One region of the Buttiauxella sp. S19-1 genome, then DNA from elsewhere that is predicted to be linked to it. Evidence: predicted binding sites of a transcription regulator. Region 1 holds the regulator's gene; each other region holds the start of a gene.
What was found. Region 1 encodes CRP, which controls carbon source genes, mostly activating them, when cyclic AMP is high. Its sites were predicted from a motif close to ATGTGANNNNNNTCACAT; they were not measured.
Positions count from the first base shown of each region.

Region 2: cdd (cytidine deaminase) is a predicted target of CRP. The motif match lies at 1,371-1,388, and genes of this name have one in related genera.
Region 3: uxuA (mannonate dehydratase) is a predicted target of CRP. The motif match lies at 5,842-5,859, and genes of this name have one in related genera.

Region 1 is NZ_JAHWLU010000134.1:1-7,396, reverse strand. Features, by position in the region: gene tsgA (MFS transporter TsgA) at 1-670, opposite strand, end outside; gene ppiA (peptidylprolyl isomerase A) at 951-1,523, shown strand; gene MES37_RS21125 (putative adenosine monophosphate-protein transferase Fic) at 1,631-2,233, shown strand; gene pabA (aminodeoxychorismate synthase component 2) at 2,266-2,829, shown strand; gene argD (bifunctional acetylornithine/succinyldiaminopimelate transaminase) at 2,930-4,150, shown strand; gene MES37_RS21110 (YccS/YhfK family putative transporter) at 4,154-6,238, opposite strand; gene crp (cAMP-activated global transcriptional regulator CRP) at 6,330-6,962, opposite strand; partial or broken gene MES37_RS21100 (osmotically inducible protein OsmC) at 7,276-7,396, shown strand.
Region 2 is NZ_JAHWLU010000025.1:6,655-14,050, forward strand. Features, by position in the region: gene ldtB (L,D-transpeptidase) at 1-29, shown strand, start outside; gene MES37_RS08395 (CidA/LrgA family protein) at 224-625, shown strand; gene MES37_RS08400 (CidB/LrgB family autolysis modulator) at 622-1,317, shown strand; gene cdd (cytidine deaminase) at 1,448-2,332, shown strand; gene sanA (outer membrane permeability protein SanA) at 2,464-3,177, shown strand; gene MES37_RS08415 (hypothetical protein) at 3,201-3,974, shown strand; gene mglC (galactose/methyl galactoside ABC transporter permease MglC) at 4,016-5,026, opposite strand; gene mglA (galactose/methyl galactoside ABC transporter ATP-binding protein MglA) at 5,046-6,566, opposite strand; gene mglB (galactose/glucose ABC transporter substrate-binding protein MglB) at 6,770-7,396, opposite strand, start outside.
Region 3 is NZ_JAHWLU010000025.1:32,052-39,447, forward strand. Features, by position in the region: gene fruB (fused PTS fructose transporter subunit IIA/HPr protein) at 1-131, opposite strand, end outside; gene setB (sugar efflux transporter SetB) at 502-1,683, shown strand; gene MES37_RS08515 (ABC transporter substrate-binding protein) at 1,697-3,304, opposite strand; gene MES37_RS08520 (YkgJ family cysteine cluster protein) at 3,443-3,697, opposite strand; gene yeiP (elongation factor P-like protein YeiP) at 3,864-4,436, shown strand; gene uxuA (mannonate dehydratase) at 4,550-5,743, opposite strand; gene MES37_RS08535 (mannitol dehydrogenase family protein) at 5,952-7,396, shown strand, end outside.

The DNA of each region.
Region 1 (7,396 bases):
CCAGTTGGCCTAAGATGTAGCACAGCGCGGCAATCGACAGGAACAGCACGCCAACCCCCCATTTTTCTTTCTCGGCCACTTTCTCGGTTGGTGCGGCGTGTTTGCCTAATGCCGGGAAGTCGCAACCGAAAGTCAGGATGAAGATAGCGACGTACACCAGACCGATGCAGACGTAAACCCAGTACCAGTCGATGCTGCGAGCCAGCAGAATCGCGGCAACCATTGGGAAAATCATCCCCGCCATGCTGAAGAAGGAGTCGGTAAACAACAGGCGTGAACCGCGTTCACGACCTTCATACATGTGGGTTATCAGGAATGTACCAATCGACATCGTGATACCGCTGACCAGCCCAAGCACAAACATTGCCGCCGAGAAAATGGTTAGGTTATCGCCAAAGACAAGCCCGGCAACCGCCAGAACCATCAGTATAAAACCAAAGCGCAACTGAGTTTTCAGTGGCACGATTTCCATTAACCAGGCATTCAGGAAAATAGAAATCAAAATACCCGCGTTCAGGAAGGTAAAGGTATTACTCATGCTGGAGACGGGTACGTGGAAGTATTCGGCAATATTGCCCATCACCATCCCGGTGACGATCACCAACGCGCCGGTCAGTGCGTAGGAGAAAAAGCTGATCCATGTGAGCTTAATGCGGTTGCTGTTAGTCATGACAAGCCTGTGAATAGAAATGTAAAGTGCTTTGACAGCACTCGAGAAGAATGGATTTTAGTCAAAAACGTGATTCATTCATACATTTTATGAATCATTTGGGGTTTGTTACTGCGCTTTAAGTGATATGAATCACAATTGAGCATGTATTCTCATTAGTCATTCATTTAACTTATTGATTTGTGTGAAAGTAAAAAACAGTAAATGGCTGGCGCATAGAGGAGTGCCTCTTTACAATCTAGCAACTTGCTTCATTCACTGCCTTCGTAAGGAATTTTTCATGCTCAAATCGACACTGGCGGCCGTAGCAACCGTGTTTGCTCTTACCGCGCTATCTCCTGCGGCACTTGCTGCTAAAGGGGATCCACACGTCCTGTTGACCACGTCAGCGGGTGAAATTGAGCTTGAGTTAAACAGCCAAAAAGCCCCTGTCTCTGTGAAAAACTTTGTGGATTATGTGAACAGTGGCTTCTACAACAACACCATTTTCCACCGTGTAATCCCAGGCTTTATGCTTCAGGGAGGCGGCTTCACTGAAGATATGAACCAGAAGCAGCCAAATCCACCGATCAAAAACGAAGCTGATAACGGTCTGCGCAATACTCGTGGCACTATTTCTATGGCACGTACCGCAGATAAAGACAGCGCAACCAGCCAGTTCTTCCTCAACGTTGCAGACAATGCTTTCCTCGATCACGGCCAACGCGACTTCGGTTACGCGGTATTTGGTAAAGTTGTGAAAGGGATGGAAGTTGCCGATAAGATCTCTCAGGTACAGACGCATGATGTCGGTCCATATCAAAATGTTCCGTCAAAACCTGTAGTTATTCTCTCCGCAAAAGTCCTGCCGTAAAAAATTCCCGCGCGGGTATTCTCTACTCGCGCAATCTCCTCCTTCCAGCACTTCCACCGATTGCTGCTTATACTTGTGGCAAGAAAGGGTCATGTTAGGGAGGCACCATGGCAAAGAAACTTACCGACAAACAAAAGTCCCGCCTTTGGCAGCAACAGCGAAGCCGTTCATTTCAGGCCAGTTCCCGGCTGGATATTCTTGAGCCTCATGCGCAAGATGAGACTATCGCACAGCGCGTAGAAACGATTGAACTTGGCCCGCTGCATCGCGGATTACCCTGGTTGTGTGCCATCCATCAGCAGCTGTTTCAGGATATTTTCGACTGGGCAGGCGAGATACGGGATGTTGATATTTCCAAAGGGGAGACACAGTTCTGTCATTTCGAGTACATCGAAAATGAAGGTAACGATCTGATGCAGGAAATGGAGGACGAACATTACCTGGTCGGGTTTTCGAGAACTGAGTTCGTTCAACGCCTGGCACATTTCTATTGTGAGATTAACGTACTTCACCCGTTTTTTGTTGGCAGTGGTCGTGCGCAGCGCGTTTTCTTCGAGCAGTTAGCGATTCATGCCGGTTATGTTCTGGACTGGAAGGACGTTGCTCCGCAAGCCTGGCAAGAAGCCAATCAGGCTGGAGCGTTGGGTGAGCTGGCAGCGCTGACGGAGATTTTCACTAAAGTGGTGAGTGAAGCGTGCGAAAGCGAATAGAATAGTGCGGTTCTTTTTACTCCGGAGCCGCGATGCTACTGCTTATCGACAATTACGACTCATTCACCTGGAACCTTTATCAGTACTTTTGCGAATTAGGCGCGGAAGTAGTGGTGAAACGTAACGATGAGCTGACCCTTTCTGAAATCAGCGCGTTGGTACCTGAAAAACTGGTTATCTCTCCCGGACCTTGCACGCCAACTGAAGCGGGCATATCCCTTGCGGCGATTACTCACTTCGCCGGAAAGCTACCGATCCTCGGCGTTTGCCTTGGACACCAGGCGATTGCACAAGCATTTGGTGCAACCATTGTCCGTGCCGAAAAAGTGATGCACGGTAAAACCTCGGCTATCACCCATAACAATACTGGTGTTTTCAGCGGCCTGAACAACCCTCTGACCGTGACGCGTTATCACTCTTTGGTTATCGACCCGCCATCGTTACCTGAGTGTTTTGAAGTGACAGCGTGGACGGATAAACAAGAAATTATGGGTATTCGTCATCGCGAACTGGCGCTGGAGGGTGTGCAGTTTCACCCGGAAAGTATTCTCAGCGAGCAGGGGCATCAACTGTTAGCCAATTTCCTGAAGTATTGATTTTTTATTGCCAATAAATGATTTTTTATGCATATTTCATGATTATATTTTCACGTGTCTCTCATGAAGTTTTTATGCGTAAAAAGGGGATAGGCAATAAATGGCAACTGAACAATCCGCAATTACCCGCGCAACTTTCGATGAAGTGATTCTGCCGATTTATGCACCGGCTGAATTTATCCCGGTAAAAGGTCAGGGAAGCCGCGTTTGGGATCAACAAGGGAAAGAGTATGTTGATTTCGCGGGCGGCATCGCAGTCACGGCGCTGGGCCACTGCCATCCCACGCTTGTGGAAGCGTTAAAAAGCCAGGGCGAAAAGCTATGGCATACCAGTAATGTTTTCACCAACGAACCTGCGTTGCGCCTCGGGCGTAAGCTGATTGATGCCACTTTTGCTGAGCGTGTGCTGTTTATGAACTCCGGCACCGAAGCGAATGAAACCGCCTTTAAACTGGCGCGTTATTACGCTTCTACACGCCATAGCCCTTACAAAACCAAAATTATCGCCTTCCATAACGCCTTCCACGGTCGCTCGCTGTTTACCGTTTCTGTTGGTGGCCAGCCAAAATATTCCGACGGATTTGGCCCGAAACCCGCCGATATTATCCATGTCCCGTTTAACGATTTACATGCAGTAAAAGCGGTGATGGACGATCACACCTGCGCGGTGGTGGTGGAGCCAATTCAGGGCGAGGGCGGCGTAATGGCGGCGACACCAGAATTCCTGCAAGGCTTGCGTGCCTTGTGCGATGAGCACAAAGCGTTGTTGGTATTCGATGAAGTTCAGTGCGGCATGGGGCGTATCGGCGAGTTGTTCGCGTATATGCATTACGGCGTGACACCAGATATTTTGACCAGCGCTAAAGCGCTCGGCGGCGGTTTCCCGGTAAGCGTTATGCTGACGACACAGGAAATAGCGTCTGCATTCCATGTCGGCACCCACGGTTCCACTTACGGCGGAAACCCGCTGGCGTGTGCGGTGGCAGGGGCAGCATTTGATGTTATCAACACGCCGGAAGTGTTGAATGGCGTTACGGAAAAACGCCAGCTGTTCGTCAAGCATTTGCAGCACATTGACGAGCAGTTTGATGTGTTCAGCGATATTCGCGGCATGGGTTTGCTGATTGGCGCTGAGCTGAAACCGCAATACCAAGGCCGTGCACGTGAATTCCTGCATGCCGCTGCTCAGGAAGGGGTGATGGTGTTGAATGCCGGTCCTGATGTTATGCGCTTCGCGCCAGCCTTGATTGTTGAAAATGCCGATATTGATGAAGGTATGGCGCGCTTTGCAAAAGCAGTGGCGAAGATCGTTAACGGATAGTCGTTAATCCGACCGCCGCAAGCGGTTCAGCCAGATACCATGATGTGGCCGCTGACGCCATGCAACCGAAGAAATAGTGTGCATGGTGCTGAGGTGGCCCAAAATCCGCTGTAAATGTTGTTCCATCGTGCTCAATGGCCCACTCGGAAGCCCTTCCAGTGGGTCAAGAATATTCGCATCCTGGGTTTCGCCAGGCCCATCATATTGCAGCCGCTGCTGGCATCGTTGCAGCGCAATTTCACACGACTGCAAATAGCGCTGGGCTAAATCCGGTGTCAGCATGTTGTGCTCGCGCGCAAGCGTAGTCATGGCGTTGATGTGCTCGACAATAAACTGGCTGTGTGTCACCCACAATTTCATATCTGCCAGGTAATGCGAGTTAAAACCGGGTTCCTGCATCGCCTGATTCAGTGAGTTAAACAGCGCATTATGGGCTTGATTTACCTTCATTCGTTGCCAGGCTAGCGGCGTGGGTTCGGGATCGTTGCTCAGAATCAGGCGAATCGCGTCCTGGTCTTTTTCAAGCGCGTCGTGGGCGTTCTGGCGCAACAAACCGCTTTGCCACTGCGGCCACAGCCAAACCATGCCGCCGAAGGCAATCAAACAGCCGAGCAGAGTATCAATTAAGCGCGGGACGATAAATTGCTCGGCGCTGAGTGTGAGCAGTTGCAGGGTATATACCGCCGTCACGGTAAAACCAATCGTCGCCCAGCCATAGCTCTGGCGAATAAACAAATAGCTGACCAGCGTAATGACCAGCATCGCGGCCAGGGCAATGCTTTGTGGGAAGTGAAAGTGCAGGGCGATACCCGCAATCGCCAGGCCAGCAATGGTCCCTGCCGAACGGTGCAGAATGCGTACCCGCGTGGCGCCGTAGCCGTTTTGCGTAACGAACATCACCGTCATTAAAATCCAGTAGGGTTTCGGCAGATGTAAAAATGCCCCGAAAAGACTGGCGATGGTTAGCATTACGCCTAGTCGGGCGGCGTTGCGCAGGGCGGCAGATTTCAACGACAAATAGCTTTTCAGTGCTGCCCACAGCGGTAAACGGCGCTGCCGGTCTTCCATTAAATCACGGGCGTACAGAGGGCGTTGGATGCGCAGCACGCGGGCGATACGGCTGAAGTGATAATGACAAAACTGCCCAACCGGGTTGTCCGGATTCTGGCGAGCAATTTTCTCGAGGGCTTCAATTTGTTTCTCCATCGTAAAACGCTGTGGGTAACGATGGTAGAGAATGTCATCGGCCAACACGCGCAAGCGTGCCGCAATGGTCTGCGCATTCCAGCGAATAACCGCTTCTGCATGGCTTTTCGCGACAAGTTTTTGCACCTCGGCAGGCTGGTGCAAACTGACGGAGATGTGCTCTTGCAAATCTAACGCTATCTGAAAAGAGCGTAACAAATGTTTGTAACCGTTCTGCTGATTTGCCGACAGCATATGCAGCTGTTGGTAGCAGATGGTGATCAGGTCTACGGCTTTTTGCTGGCGAGCCAGCAGTGGAGGCAGCGCTGTTTCGGGATCAGCATGTTGTGTCAGCATGCCGTATTTGGCTTCACAGTACTCCGCCAATTGGCGATAGAGCAGGCTTAACGTTTCGCGCAGCGGCTGCTCACGCCACATCCAGAACCAAAACCAGTTAAAGACTCCGTACCAAATCGTGCCGGAGACATATAACACCATCGGCTTCCAGATAGGCATATTGCCGGCCATACTTAGCGTAAAGATGGCCGCAATCAGCGATGCCGGAAGCAAACGTGCGTGCAGGGCGCTGATTTCAGCGGTGACGCCTAACAAGAGCGCCATCACCATAAGAATGATGGGCAATGGGACCGCGGTGTAGAGCAGCAAAAGCTGCATGATTAAACTGCTGGTCGCAAAAAGAGTGCCGCCAACAATCAGGCGTTTAAAAAAACGCTTATGGGGTGTATCCAGACCAGCAATGTTGCAACAAGCGGGCACTAACGAGAAAAGCAGACCTAACTGCAAATTCCCCAGTAGTAAACCGATCCCCACAGGAAGGCACAGCACCAGCGTTTGCCGCAGTGCATAGTTAACTTCAGGGTGATAGATTAATCTTCTCCACATATGCTTGTCATACTTTGTGTTGCAGGTGTTTGGATTTTAAAGACAAAAAAAGGCGTGTCCATAAAGCAACACGCCTTTTTTGATACGGAAATTAACGAGTGCCGTAAACGACGATCGTTTTGCCGTGAGCGGAGATCAGGTTCTGATCTTCCAGCATTTTCAAGATACGACCGACAGTTTCACGAGAACAACCGACGATCTGACCAATTTCCTGACGGGTAATTTTAATCTGCATACCGTCTGGGTGAGTCATTGCATCAGGCTGTTTTGCCAGGTTCAACAGTGTCTGCGCGATACGACCAGTCACATCGAGGAATGCCAGGTTACCGACTTTCTCAGAAGTGACTTGCAGACGACGAGCCATCTGGGAAGAAAGACGCATCAGAATGTCTGGGTTTACCTGGATCAGCTGGCGGAATTTTTTATAGGAAATTTCAGCCACTTCACAGGCAGATTTAGCACGGACCCAGGCACTACGTTCCTGGCCTTCTTCGAACAGCCCTAACTCACCAATAAAGTCGCCCTGATTCAGATAGGAGAGGATCATTTCCTTGCCCTCTTCATCTTTGATCAGAACAGCTACAGAGCCCTTGACGATGTAATACAGCGTCTCTGCTTTTTCACCCTGGTGGATCAGTGTGCTCTTCGATGGATACTTATGAATGTGGCAATGGGACAAGAACCATTCGAGAGTCGGGTCTGTTTGCGGTTTGCCAAGCACCATGCGCGGTTATCCTCTGTTTATAACTGGCTACCAACGACAGGACGCTAAACATCCTGTCTGGCGTTGCAAGTATTAGAATATTCCCCACTTTGGGGAGATGGCATGCAAGTCATTCTTGCTGCCTGTAATTAGTGACGTCCTTTGCATCTATGCATTACGTCAATGTATCAATGTAGCATCCGGATTGTTTTAGCATAGCTTTTGGCAGGTGTCTCCTATTGTCTCGTTTCAGCATGACGTAGGTCGCCTTCCGTTGCCAGTTTTGCTGCATCCGCGTACTCTGGAAGGTAATTTTTTCAATGGGAGAAGCAACATGCAGGCACGTGTGAAATGGGTTGAAGGGTTAACTTTCCTTGGTGAATCCGCTTCAGGACACCAGATCTTGATGGACGGTAATTCTGGCGATAAAGCACCGAGCCCGATGGAAATGGTAC
Region 2 (7,396 bases), on a different contig from region 1:
GTTCCGGTATGCCGGTACGCTTGAACTAAGCGAAGATTACAGCTTTGAAGAGCGGCCTACGGGCCGCTTTTTTTGTCCTCAAAATACGTGTTGTGATAATGCCCAAAACTTTCTGGAACGTTCCAGACAGGAATGTTTGGTATGCTAATAATTCATGATGTGACCGGTAGCACATTTTTGAGTTTAATTGTATGATGAATGCGTTTTCTAAAAGGTAATCACTATGCGTAACTCACTCACCGCACTATGGCAGTACCTGCGGGCATTTATATTAATTTACATATGCTTATATGCAGGTATTGCCATTTCGTCACTGCTTCCTATCACCATCCCCGGCAGCATTATTGGCATGCTGATTCTGTTTGTATTGCTGTCGCTGCAAATCGTCCCTGCCAAATGGGTTAAACCCGGTTGCCAAATATTGATTCGTAACATGGCGCTGCTGTTTGTGCCGATTGGCGTAGGTGTGATGCAGTATGTCGATGTAATAAAACAACAATTTGGCCCTGTCGTGGTCTCATGTTTTATCAGTACCCTGGTGGTGTTAGTGGTGGTGAGCTGGAGTTCCCAGTTAATGCATGGCGAGCGTAAAGTGGTGAGCGAGCGCGAGGGTGAGACAAAATGATTCATCATCTTTGGTGGTCTTTACCTTTAACACTGGCGACTTTTTTCCTGGCTCGCCAGGTTGCTGTCCGTTATAAATCGCCGGTTCTGAACCCGTTGCTGATTTCCATGATTGTGATAATCCCAATCCTGGTCTTGACCCGTACCCCTTACGAACATTATTTCGAAGGCAGTAAAGTATTAAATGACTTGCTGCAACCGGCCGTTGTTGCCCTCGCCTTCCCGCTTTACGAACAGCTTCACCAGATTCGCGCGCGCTGGAAATCCATTATCACTATCTGTTTTATTGGCAGCATGGTGGCGATGATTACCGGTACTTCGGTGGCATTACTGATGGGCGCAACTCCGCAAATTGCCGCTTCGATTTTGCCGAAATCAGTGACCACCCCTATCGCAATGGCAGTCGGTGGCAGTATCGGTGGGATCCCGGCGATTAGCGCAGTCTGTGTGATTTTTGTCGGTATTTTGGGTGCCGTATTTGGTCATACCCTTTTGAATTTAATGAACATTACCACTAAGGCGTCTCGTGGTCTTGCGATGGGGACGGCATCTCATGCCCTCGGCACCGCTCGCTGCGCGGAACTTGATTACCAGGAAGGGGCTTTTAGCTCATTGGCGCTGGTGATCTGCGGCATCATTACCTCACTGATTGCCCCGTTCCTGTTCCCGGTTATTTTGGCCGTGGTAGGTTAAAACTTGCGAGAGATCGCGCATTTTCATTCTTTATTTCATACGTTGCATTTGTAATTAGATGAAGATCACATATAAAGCCTATACAGACCCGTAAACTACGGGTCAATCACTTGTTATGAGGCTAATTTCCATGCGCTCACGTTTTCAGGCTGCTCTCGCACAACTCCCGGCTGCACTGCAAACCGCACTGCAACCCTTGATTACTGACTCTCATTTCCCAGCAATGTTTATTGCTTCCGAAGTAGAATCACTGAAAGCTCAGACCGGCCTTGATGACGATGCATTGGCCTTCGCCTTATTGCCACTCGCAGCCTCTTGTGCACGTGCTGATTTATCACAGTTTTATGTCGGCGCTGTGGCGCGCGGTGTAAGCGGTAACCTTTATTTTGGCGGCAATATGGAGTTTCTCGGCTCCACCATGCAGCAGACCGTTCATGCCGAGCAGAGCGCAATTACTCACGCGTGGATGCGCGGTGAAAAAGCACTCTCCGCCATTACGGTTAACTACACACCTTGTGGCCATTGCCGCCAGTTTATGAACGAGCTGAATAGCGGTGTAGCACTACGCATTAATTTGCCAGGCCGTAAACCCGCCACGCTTGGCGATTATCTGCCTGATGCCTTTGGCCCACGCGATTTAGAAATCAAAACCTTGCTGCTTGATGAAATGGACCATGGCTTTGAGTTGCAGGGCGATGAATTAAGCCGTGCCGCCATTGCCGCGGCAAACCGTAGCCATGCGCCGTACAGCAACGCGCCTTCAGGTGTGGCGCTGGAAATGCGTGACGGGACGATTTTCAAAGGGAGCTATGCAGAAAACGCGGCATTCAATCCTTCCCTGCCACCACTGCAGGCCGCACTGAATCTGCTGAGTCTTTCGGGTTATGACTATAACGATATTCAGCGGGCAATACTTGCTGAAAAAGCCGAAGCACCACTAACTCAATGGGATGCGACCGCTGCCACACTAAAAGCGCTGGGCTGTATGAATATTGACCGCGCACTTTTGAATTGATATTCACAGTACGGGCGTGCTTGCGTCCGTACTGTTTAAATTTAACGCAACCAACGCAGTGAATCTTGCTCTTACCCACCAGGTAAAGTAGCCTTGAATAAAATTCCCTCCTTTTTTAGAGCCGCAAGTCCATGTTGAAGCGCGTGTTTTATAGCCTGTTGGTGATAATCGGATTGGCTGTGGTCGCTGCGCTATGTCTTGACCGCTGGATAAGCTGGAAAACTGCGCCTTACGTCTATGATGAATTGCAGGACTTGCCCTACCGCCAGGTCGGCGTGGTGCTTGGAACCGCCAAATATTACCGCACAGGCGTGATTAATCAGTATTACCAATTCCGTATTCAGGGCGCGTTAAATGCTTATAACAGCGGTAAAGTAAATTACCTGCTGTTAAGCGGCGATAATGCCCAGCAAAGCTACAACGAACCCATGACCATGCGTAAAGATCTGATTGCCGGTGGTGTTGACCCGGCCGACATCGTGCTGGATTACGCTGGTTTTCGTACCCTGGATTCTATCGTTCGTACCCGCAAAGTCTTTGATACCAACGATTTCATCATTATCACTCAGCGTTTCCATTGCGAACGTGCGCTATTTATTGCCTTGCATATGGGTATTCAGGCGCAGTGTTACGCCGTTCCCTCGCCCAAAAATATGATGACTGTACGTATCCGTGAATTTGGTGCCCGATTAGGCGCGCTCGCGGATCTGTATATCTTTAAACGTGAACCGCGTTTTCTTGGCCCATTAGTGCCAATTCCTGCAATGCATGAAGTACCTGAAGATGCACAAGCTTATCCGGCTGTGACGCCAGAACAGTTGCTGGAGTTACAGAAAAAACCCTAAAGTAAGCCCTCAAGGAAGGAAGAATGGCTGTTAATAAAATATTACTGGCATTGGTTCCCGCACTCAGTCTGCTGGCTGCACCTGCACTGGCGCAGGCAGAAGAAGAATGCATGGCGCAGTTAAAAACACAGGCCGCGTTGCTGCATCCTACAAGTCAGCTAAATGAAAGTAACAGTGCCTGCAAAGTGTGGCCGTGGGCTCCAGACAAAACCATTATGGTGATGATGTTATCCGCACCCGACGCTGACCCCAATATGCCCATCTACGACGTCGATGTGTTAGTGACGGACACACATAGCGGTAAGGTAATTGCGCGCAATACCCACCCGCAAGCCATTCAGGATGATGCGATAGCAACTAGCTCTGTCACCATCGATACAGCACGTTACCAGCTCACCCCAGATTTACGCGCCTTTGCCATCCGCTTTGTCCATACTGGTTCTTCCAATGTTAACCAGTTCGGTGTTGAAAGCCTGAATATGTATGTGCTTAAAGACAAAACGCTGCCTTTGCTGGTTAATCACTTCAGTATGGTGATTGACAGCGGAGAGTGGGATGGGGCTTGCACGGGATATTTTACGAAAAACAAGCGAACTATTTCGGTGTTAAACACTACCAGCAACGGCTATGCCGATCTGCGAGTACACGATAAAAAAGTCTCAAATGAAACAAACCGGGATAAAGCCGGTAAATGTGCAGAAACAAAGGTTGGCGAAGAGGAAACAGATATTATTCTGCGTTTTGATGGGAAAGTTTATCCGGTGGATAAAAAAGAGCAGTTTGACAGTGCATTTTGATTAAATGATCAGGGTGAGCCTTCGCCCACCCTGACAATAAATTACTTCTTACGTGCGTATTTCAATGAATCCAGTGCGACCGCGAAGATAATGATCGCACCCTTGATGATGTACTGCCAGTAAGGGTTCACGCCGATATACGTCAAACCGTAGTTGATGACGGTGAAGATGATAACACCGGTCACCACGCCCACGACCGTCCCCACGCCGCCGCTGAATGACACACCGCCGACGACGCACGCCGCAATCGCATCCAGTTCGTACATGAAGCCAAGGTTGTTGGTCGCAGAACCGATACGCCCAGCTTCTAACATCCCGCCGAAGGCGTAGAACACACCAGACAGCGCGTAAATCATGATCAGGTTCAGTGCAACGTTAACACCAGAAACTTTAGCGGCTTCAGGGTTACCACCGATGGCGAAGATGTTCTTACCAAAGCGCGTTTTGTTCCACAGAATCCAGACAAAGCCAATCGCAATCAACGCATAGAACGTGATGTACGAGAGCTTAAAGTTACCCATCTTGATAAAGCCCTGGGTAAAGGTCGAGAACCCGCTATCGAACCCCGCAATTGGCGATGCGCCAACAAAGTCGTAGTACAGGGAGTTGATACCGTAAACGATGATCATGGTACCCAAAGTGGTGATAAACGGCGTCACGTTCAGGTAAGCAATGATAATACCGTTAACCAGACCAATGATTGCGCCGATAGCACAAACGATCAGGATAACCAACGGGATTGGCATGGTGCTCATTTCAGGGAAAACTTTGTTTACGTTTTCCATTGATTGCAGGAATGTCGCCGCGACAACCGCCGCTAAACCTACCTGGCGACCTGCTGACAGGTCAGTACCCTGAGTCACAATCAGCCCCGCCACACCCAATGCAATGATGATACGCACGGAAGACTGGGTCAGAATGTTACTTAAGTTCATCAAGCTTAAAAACGTTGGGTCCTGGAAAATAATAATCGCCAGCAGCACCAGCAATACGACATAAATGCCGCCTTCTTTCAGATAAGTTAGAAAACTTTTCTTATTTAACGCACTCATTTTAATAGCCCCTAAATTATCAAAGGTGCACAGACGCAAGACGTAATATTTCGTTCTGCGTGGTTGTTTTAGTGTCTACAATTCCGGCAACGAGACCATTGCTCATCACCAGGATACGATCTGTAATCCCTAACAACTCTGGCATTTCGGACGAAATAATGATGATTCCTTTCCCTTTTTTGGCGAGTTCAGCAATAAGCTGATAAATTTCAAATTTAGCCCCAACATCAATCCCGCGAGTCGGTTCATCTAACATTAAAATTTCTGGCTGTGTTAATAACCAACGGCCAATAATCACTTTTTGTTGGTTACCACCGGACAGCGAACCAATCGCCGTGCGATGACCTGGTGTTTTGACACGCATTGAGTCGATTACCCATTGGGTATCGCTTTTCATGCGCGAATTATCCAGTAAGCCAACTTTGTTTTTATAATTGCGAATATTAGAAATCAGTGAGTTAAAACCAATATCCAGGTACGCATAAATACCGGTTGAGCGACGTTCTTCTGTCACCAGGGCAAAGCCATGGTTAATCGCTTCGTTCGCGCTATGGTTATTAATCTTTTTGCCGTGCAACGTAATAGTACCGTCTGATTTTTCACGGATACCAAAAAGTGTTTCAACAATATCAGTACGTTTTGCACCGACCAGACCAGCAATGCCAAGAATTTCCCCTTTGTGCAAATCAAAGGAAACATCGCGAATCGAAGGCTGACGTAGTGAAGTCAGGTTACGGACTTCCATAATCACTTCACCCGGCACGTTTTCTTTTGTCGGGAAGCGTTGGTTTAGCGAGCGGCCCACCATCATGGAGATAATTTTATCCATATCCAGCCCTTCTAATGGCTGGGTGGCAATCCACTGCCCGTCACGTAAAATCGTGATTTCATCGCACAGCTGGAAAATTTCTTCCATTTTGTGGGAGATATAAACAATACCGCAGCCGCGTTCTTTTAATTTACGGATGATTTTGAAAAGGTGATTAACTTCTTTTTCTGTCAGCGAGGATGTTGGCTCATCCATAATGACGATTTTGGCATTGTAAGAAAACGCTTTGGCAATTTCGATCATCTGCATTTGTGATACTGACAATGTGCCCACACGTGCTTTAGGGTCAATATCAATATCCAGTTCATCGAAAATGTGTTTGGTATCGCGGTACATTTTGTCCTGGTCGACAAATACACCTTTAGTTGGGTAGCGCCCCAGCCACATGTTATCCATTACGGTACGTTGTAAAACCAGGTTTAACTCCTGGTGCACCATAGAAATACCATTTTCCAGCGCTTCTTTGGTGCTGGAAAAGTTAACTTCTTGTCCCTGAAAAAGAATACTGCCGGAATCTTTGGCATAGATCCCAAATAGGCATTTTAATAATGTTGATTTGCCTGCACCGTTCTCACCCATTAATGCGTGAATGGAATGAGGACGAACTTTTAAATTAACATTATCCAGTGCCTTAACGCCGGGGAATGATTTATTAATGTTGGTCATTTCCAACAAATATTCCGACGACTGATTTGTAATATTGTCGACCATAATTACGGTTCCAATAGTGTCACTGAGTGGATTGAGCCGGACGAAAATCACATCCGGCTCGACACTTTTTTTAAAACCATATCCAAAATAATTCGAGTTGCACAAAGGCGACAAGCTCGTGAGTCCCCGGCAGCTTACTTAAGTAAGTGACCGGGGTGAGCGAGTGCAGTTAACGCATCTGCGGCTCGAAGTATGAAGGATACTTATTTACCAGTAAATTCAGCCAGATTGCTCTGATCAACACCGACGTATGGGATACGAACGATTTTGTTCTCAATCTTCCACTTAGTGCCTTCAGCGGCAGGCTTACCATCGGCCAGGTTTTTAGCCAGATCGAAGGTTGCTTTAGCCTGGTTGTTGGCATCGTTCAGAACGGTACCGGCCATTGCGCCAGATTTAACCAGTGCCAGAGCTTCTGGCAGGGCATCAACACCAAAGACTGGAATAGAAGATTTGTTGTGCGCTTTCAGCGCTTCAACTGCACCCATTGCCATCGCATCGTTGTTGGCAATAACCACTTCGATTTTGTTAGCGTTCGGGCCAGACAACCATGCGTCCATCTTATCTTTTGCCTGAGCGGTATCCCACATTGCAGTATCTAACTGCAGCTGTTGAGTTTTCAGGCCTTTGGTATTCAGCTCTTTAATAACATAGGTAGTACGAGCTTCAGCATCCGGGTGGCCTGGTTCGCCTTTGAGCAGAACGAATTGAACCTGACCATCTTTGTTCAGATCCCATGCCGGGTTAGCTGCCCAATGTTTAGCAATCAGGTCGCCCTGGATGATGCCAGACTCTTTAGAGTCAGTACCCACGTAGTAAGCTTTGTCGTA
Region 3 (7,396 bases), on a different contig from region 1:
AGCATACCTTCAACGTAGCCAATGCTGACATTGCCAGCTTGCGCAAGTGCTGCGGCAACCTGACGTATCGCTTCTTCTTTATTTCCGGCACTAGCACCGGGATGTATGTCTTGCACAGATAACTGGAACATGGTTCTCCTCTCCTGCTGAATTGAAACGATTCAGCTGCAATGAGAAAAAATGCGCCATCCCACTCCTGATACAAAATAAGACGACGCTGAAACGTTTCAAGGAGTGTGAAGATTCCCCGCGATTCAGGCAAGTCATGTTGTGATTTCGTTGCCGAAATTTAGAGGTTACGCACATTTTTACCGCGATAGTCGCGGCAATTACAAACAACGACACGGTACGTTCAGCACTCAATGTAGAAACTTCAGCTTTTGCTGAACCTAAACAGGAACAGCGTTTTAACTTTTCGGGCTGCTTTTGATTTGAACAACTGTTTATTTCCTGACAAGGCGCGTAAACTCCGCGCGTTCATTGATAAGCGACACTGAGAGCATGCAAAACTCCCCGATAGCAGCAACCCGCAAGCCCCTTGATATCACTTCTTCTGCCTTTTTGATTGTAGCTTTTTTGACCGGAATTGCGGGTGCATTACAAACCCCGACTCTGAGCCTGTTTCTGACTGAAGAAGTTCATGTCCGTCCGGCGATGGTAGGTTTCTTTTTTACCGGCAGCGCGGTTATCGGTATTTTGGTCAGCCAGTTTCTTGCTGGCCGCTCCGATCGCAAAGGCGATCGTAAATCGCTCATTTTTGTTTGCTGTTTATTGGGCGCTTTAGCCTGCGTGCTGTTTGCCTGGAACCGTAACTATTTCGTGTTGCTGTTTGTCGGGGTTTTCCTCAGTAGCTTTGGCTCTACCGCGAACCCACAAATGTTTGCCCTGGCGCGCGAACATGCAGACCGCACTGGTCGCGAGGCCGTGATGTTCAGCTCTATTTTGCGTGCGCAGGTATCGCTAGCCTGGGTTATTGGCCCGCCAATCGCTTACGCACTGGCTCTTGGGTTTGGCTTTACCGCGATGTATCTCAGTGCCGCACTGGCGTTTGTGGTGTGCAGTGTGATGGTGCGAATGCTGTTACCGTCGATGCGCAAAGAATTGGCAGTGAAAACCACCACGCTTGAAGCCCCCCGCCGTAACCGTCGTGACGCCTTACTGCTGTTTGTTGCTTGCACCATGATGTGGGGCTGTAACAGCCTGTACATCATTAATATGCCGCTTTACATCATTCATGAATTACATCTGCCGGAGAAATTAGCGGGTGTGATGATGGGGACAGCCGCCGGGCTTGAGATCCCAACGATGCTGATTGCCGGTTACTACGCCAAACGCTTCGGTAAGCGCTTCCTGATGCGTATTGCGGGCGTTGCAGGACTGCTGTTTTACATTGGTATGCTAACGCTGCATAACGAATTTATGCTGCTGGCTTTGCAGCTGCTGAACGCGATTTTCATCGGCATTTTGGCGGGTATCGGCATGCTCTATTTTCAGGATTTAATGCCAGGCCAGGCAGGGGCTGCAACCACGCTGTATACCAATACCACGCGTGTCGGCTGGATTATTGCCGGGTCGATGGCCGGTGTGGTAGCTGAAATCTGGAACTACCACACCGTGTTTTATATCGCGCTGGGCATGATTGGCATCACAGCCTGGTGCATGGTACGCATCAAAGACATTTAGCCTGGTCGCTTATTTAGTGCTGCTTGATATACAGCTCCTTGCTATAGACGTAATCCTGCGGGTTATGCAGTGGGAAACCGCCGACATAAGGCTTTAGCACTTTGATCATTGGCTGATAATACAGCGGGATAAGCGGAGCTTGTTGATTGATTCTGCGTTCGGCTTCGGCGTACAACTCGTTGCGTTTTTTGGCATCAGTGCTGCTGGCAGCCTGCGTAATCAGTTGATTATACTGAGCATCCTGCCAGTGCCCGACATTTTCAGGGTTGTTTGCCAGTAGCGTATTCAAAAAGGTAGAAGGTTCGTTATAAGTAGCATCCCAGGACTGACGCGATAACATAAAATCCCCGCTCCGCCGGGAATCGAGATAGGTTTTCCACTCCATGTTACGCAGAGTGACGTTAGCTCGTAGATTTTTCTGCCAAATTGAGGCCAACGCTATCGCCGTTTTTTCATGCAGATCGTATTTGTTGTAAAAAATCTCAAACGACAGTGGATGCTCTGCATCATATCCAGCCTCCTTTAACAACGCTTGTGCCTCGGCGATACGCGTTCGCATGGGTTGCGACAGATCGGGTAATTCAGGAGGCATGAAATCCGCGACCTGAGCAGGCGTCAAAGTTGTAGCAGGCACGCGCAGACCTAGCACTTTTTCAGCAATCAGCTCCCGGTCTGCTGTCAGGTATAACGCACGGCGGACTCGCACATCGTTAAACGGTGCTTTCATGGTATTGAAGGTGTAAAACTCGGTATTCAGGCGTGGAAGAGTCAGTAACTCTTGTGGCGTTTGTCGTTGAATCGCAGAGATTTGCTGGGCGGGAACCCAGGTTAAATCAACATCCCCAGCCCGGTAGCGGTTATAACCTGAAACAGCATTGTCGATGACCAGATACTCAACCTGCTCCAGCACTGTTTTCTGATTATTCCAGTAATGTGGATTACGTTTCGCGATAATTTTCTCATTCACTATCCAGCGCTCCAACACGAACGCCCCGTTGGTCACAATATTCTCTGGCCGCGTCCAACGGTCACCATACTGCGCCACCTGGCGGTGCGGTACCGGGAATGTCGTGGGCCATGCCAGCATGGAAATAAACCATGGCGTAGCCTGGTCGAGCTTGATCTCCAGCGTATGTTGGTCCACAGCACGGATACCCAGTTCCTGAGGAGCGAGTTTTCCGCTGACAATCTGTTGGGCATTAACAACGTGTGCCGCGGCTAAATAGTCAGCAAAGGGGCTGGCAATCGCCGGGTCAACTGCCCGCTGCCAGCCGGTGACAAAATCTTGCGCCGTCAGCGCCGATCCGTCTGACCACGTTAGCCCGGGGCGTAAGCTGAAAATGTAAGTTTTTCCATCGTCACTTTTTTGCCAACTCTGTGCCTGCGCGGGTTGGGGATTCCCTTCGCCATCCAGCCATATCAGCCCTTCGAAAAGATCCAGTGCCACCTGCGCGGCAGTATTTTCCTCCACTTTTTGCGGATCAATGCTGTTCGGATCGCTGTGATTGTTATAGCGGAAAATTTGCTGGGGGGAGAGCACGGTTCCTGGTCGGATTTCAGCGGCCTGCAGAGGCAGCACTGCCATCAGGCTGACCAGCCATAACAGTAGATTTTTACTCATGGTATTTCCTTTTCCCAATGATTGATTCCTGCTGATAGATTCAGACAGGCAAAGGCAAGGAATTTATATCATGATCAACATGTTAAATATTTGACCCTATTCTGGTTATGGTAGAATAAACGGCCAGGTTATGGGCCGTTAAGGGGCCGTCGCCGCTTCGAGATATATCAGATAATCCATGGCTTGCAGGCGCGTGGTGCCACACATTTCACGCGTGGCTTGCAGACTGGCGCAGACCTTCGGCCTGAGCGGCGAAAGAAAAATTTTACAACGCATGTCAGCGCCAAGTTGAATGCAGGATGTATTGGCCGGCTTGCCATGCGGCATGCCAGGGATTGGGCTTGATACGGAAGGCGCGGTACAACATGCGCCGCAATCGGGACGACAGTCCATCTGCAATGCTCCGGTGGGCTGACAAGGATCTGGACTGTAGCAGTAGTCACGTGGCTTTACTATGTGCATTTATCGGCTTTCAGCAGTGAATCCGCTTGCCTGAAACTCGCCCCGCGAGTAATTTGTCGCAATATTTTCGACTCTCAATTTTTTACAGGAAACATCGATGGCAAGAGCTAACGAAGTCAAAAAAGGTATGGTACTGAATTACAACGGCAAACTGCTGATTGTTAAAGATATTGATATTCAGGCACCGAGCGCACGTGGCGCTGCAACCCTCTATAAAATGCGTTTTTCTGATGTCCGTACTGGCCAGAAAGTTGAAGAGCGCTTTAAAGGTGACGATATCGTCGACACCATTACCCTGACCCGCCGTTACGTTGATTTCTCTTACATCGATGGCAACGAATACGTGTTCATGGATAAAGAAGATTACACCCCGTATATCTTCTCTAAAGATCAGATTGAAGACGAGTTGCAGTTCATTCCAGAAGGCGGCATGCCAGACATGCAGGTTCTGACCTGGGATGGCCAACTGCTGGCACTTGAACTGCCACAGACTGTGGATCTGGAAATTGTTGAAACCGCACCAGGCATCAAAGGCGCGTCAGCAAGCTCCCGTACCAAGCCCGCAACGATGTCGACTGGCCTGGTGATTCAGGTTCCAGAATATATGGTGACCGGTGAAAAGATCCGCATCCATATCGCTGAAAAGCGTTCTATGGGTCGTGCAGATTAATTGCTGTTTAGAATGCAAAAACGCGCCAATTGGCGCGTTTTTTTATGTCTGTAAAACCCCCTCATCCCGACCTTCCCCCTGAAGGAGAAGGAGACAATCAGGGAATTTTTAGCTTACTTCAGCAAGTCCGGGAACAGGGTCTGTTTCAGAGCCAGTTCCACACCGCGTACTTCAGCCAGACCTTTCAGGCGGCCAATTGCTGAATAACCAGGGTTGGTTTTCTTGTGCAGGTCGTCAAGCATCTGGTGGCCGTGATCCGGACGCATTGGGATCGGACGCACATCACCGGCATTTTTACGACGCTGTTCTTCAGTCAGAATCGCTTTCACCACCGCAACCATGTTCACATCACCTTGCAGGTGCGCGCCTTCATGGAAGGTTTTCGGGTTATCTTCGCGGCAAGTTGCGCGCAGATGGGTGAAGTGAATGCGATCGCCGAAGGTTTCAATCATCCGCACCAGGTCGTTATCAGCGCGAACGCCATAAGAACCGGTACACATGGTGAAGCCGTTATAAATGCTGTTGACGGTTTCTTTCAGCCACTGCATATCTTCAATGGTAGAAACGATACGCGGCAGGCCGAGAATTGGACGCGGTGGATCGTCCGGGTGAACTGCCAGACGCACGCCAACTTCTTCTGCTACGGCAACAATCGCACGCAGGAAGTACGCCATGTTTTCGCGTAATTGATCTTTGCTGATGCCGTCATATTCCGCCAGACGCGCACGGAATTGGTCCAGGGTGTAACCCTCTTCCGCACCGGGTAAACCGGCAATGATATTGCGGGTCAGTTTTTCTTTTTCGGCATCAGACATATTGTTGAAGTAGTCCAGCGCCTGACGCTGCTCTTCTTCGCTGTAATCCGCTTCAGCGCCTTTGCGCTTCAGGATGTGCAGCTCAAATGCCGCAAAGGCAATCTGGTCAAAACGCAGGGCTTTTGAGCCATCTGGCAATTCATATTCCAGGTCGGTGCGCGTCCAGTCCAGAATTGGCATGAAGTTGTAGCACACGGTGTCGATGCCACATTCTGCCAGGTTACGAATGCTTTGTTGGTAGTTTGCGATATGCTTATCGTAGTCACCGGAGTGAGTTTTAATTTCTTCGTGCACCGGGATACTTTCTACTACAGACCAGGTCAGCCCTTTCGCTGCCAACACGGCTTGACGCTCTTTAATGTCAGCAACCGGCCACACTTCGCCATTTGGGATGTGATGCAGAGCAGTAACGACACCGGTCGCGCCCGCTTGACGCACATCATCCAGAGATACCGGGTCTTTTGGGCCATACCAACGCCATGTTTGTTCCATCGACAGTTCCTCAGTTAAGTTGTCATACCAATTATAAATGCTGTATTGACTACTACCATACCGGATTCTTCTTTTCGGTCAATTTTTGCGGTGATATTGGTTGATCCAGCTCACATTAAAGGGATAAAGCCAGCACACCAATTTAATTTGTTGTCATATAACTTTAGACTGCGCAATGTTACTAATTCGTTAATCAGGATTTACAATTATGAATACAATTGCTTCGGTCACGCTCCCCGCCAGCGTTCAGCAGCCACGCTATGATCGCAAAGCGTTAAAAACCCGCATCGTCCATTTTGGTTTTGGCGCATTTCATCGTGCACATCAGGCGCTGTTAACCGATCGGGTACTCAATAAATTGGCGGGCGATTGGGGCATTTGTGAAATTAGCTTGTTCAGTGGCGACAAACTGATGAGCGCGCTGCGGGCCCAGGATCATTTATATACCGTGCTGGAAAAAGGCCGTGACGGTAACCAGGCAATTATTATTGGTGCGGTGAATGAGTGCCTGAACGCAAAACTTGATGGCCTTGATGCAATCATTGAGAAGTTCTGCGAACCGCAGGTGGCGATTGTTTCCCTGACTGTGACTGAAAAGGGTTATTGCATCGACCCGGCGACCGGAAAACTCGACAATAGTAACGAACGAATTATTCACGATTTGCAAAATCCTGCCGAGCCCCATTCTGCACCAGGCATTCTGGTGGAAGCACTTAATCGCCGTCGCGAGCGCGGGTTGTGTCCCTTTACCGTACTTTCCTGCGACAACATTCCCGACAACGGCCATGTCGTTCGCAACGCGGTGATTGGCATGGCAGAAACGCGCAGCCAGGAGTTAGCCGACTGGATCCGTGAGCACGTGACCTTCCCAAGCACCATGGTCGACAGAATTGTCCCTGCGGCAACGCCGGAATCACTGCAAGAAATCACCGATGCCTTAGGCGTAGAAGATCCGTGTGCGATTTCAGGCGAACCGTTTATCCAGTGGGTGATTGAAGATAACTTTGTCGCTGGCCGCCCGGCATGGGAAGAAGTGGGTGTTGAGATGGTCGACGACGTGATGCCATGGGAACAAATGAAGCTGCGCATGCTTAACGGCAGCCACTCTTTCCTCGCGTATCTCGGCTATCTGGCGGGCTATCAGCACGTCAATGATTGTATGGCTGATAACAATTTCCGCCTGGCTGCGCATCGCTTAATGATGCAGGAACAAGCGCCGACACTGCGCGTGACTGGTGTCGATTTGCAGCAGTATGCACATAAGTTACTCGACCGTTTCGAAAACCCGGCGCTGAAACATCGCACGTGGCAAATCGCGATGGACGGTAGCCAGAAACTGCCGCAACGTATGCTGGAAAGTGTGCGCTGGCATCTCCAGCAAGGTGATGAATGGCCTTGTCTTGCACTGGGCATTGCAGGCTGGATGCGTTATGTCAGCGGCACTGATGACGCTGGCAATGAGATTGATATTCGTGATCCGCTGGCCGGAAAAATAAAAATGCTGGTTGAAAGCAGCACTACTGAAGAACGGGTACTCGCCCTGCTCAACCTGCATGAAATCTTTGGTAGCGACCTGCCTGTTGATGAACAATTTGTTGCCCGTATCCAAATTGCGTGGAGCGAATTATGCAACCTCGGCGCGCGCGAAGCAGT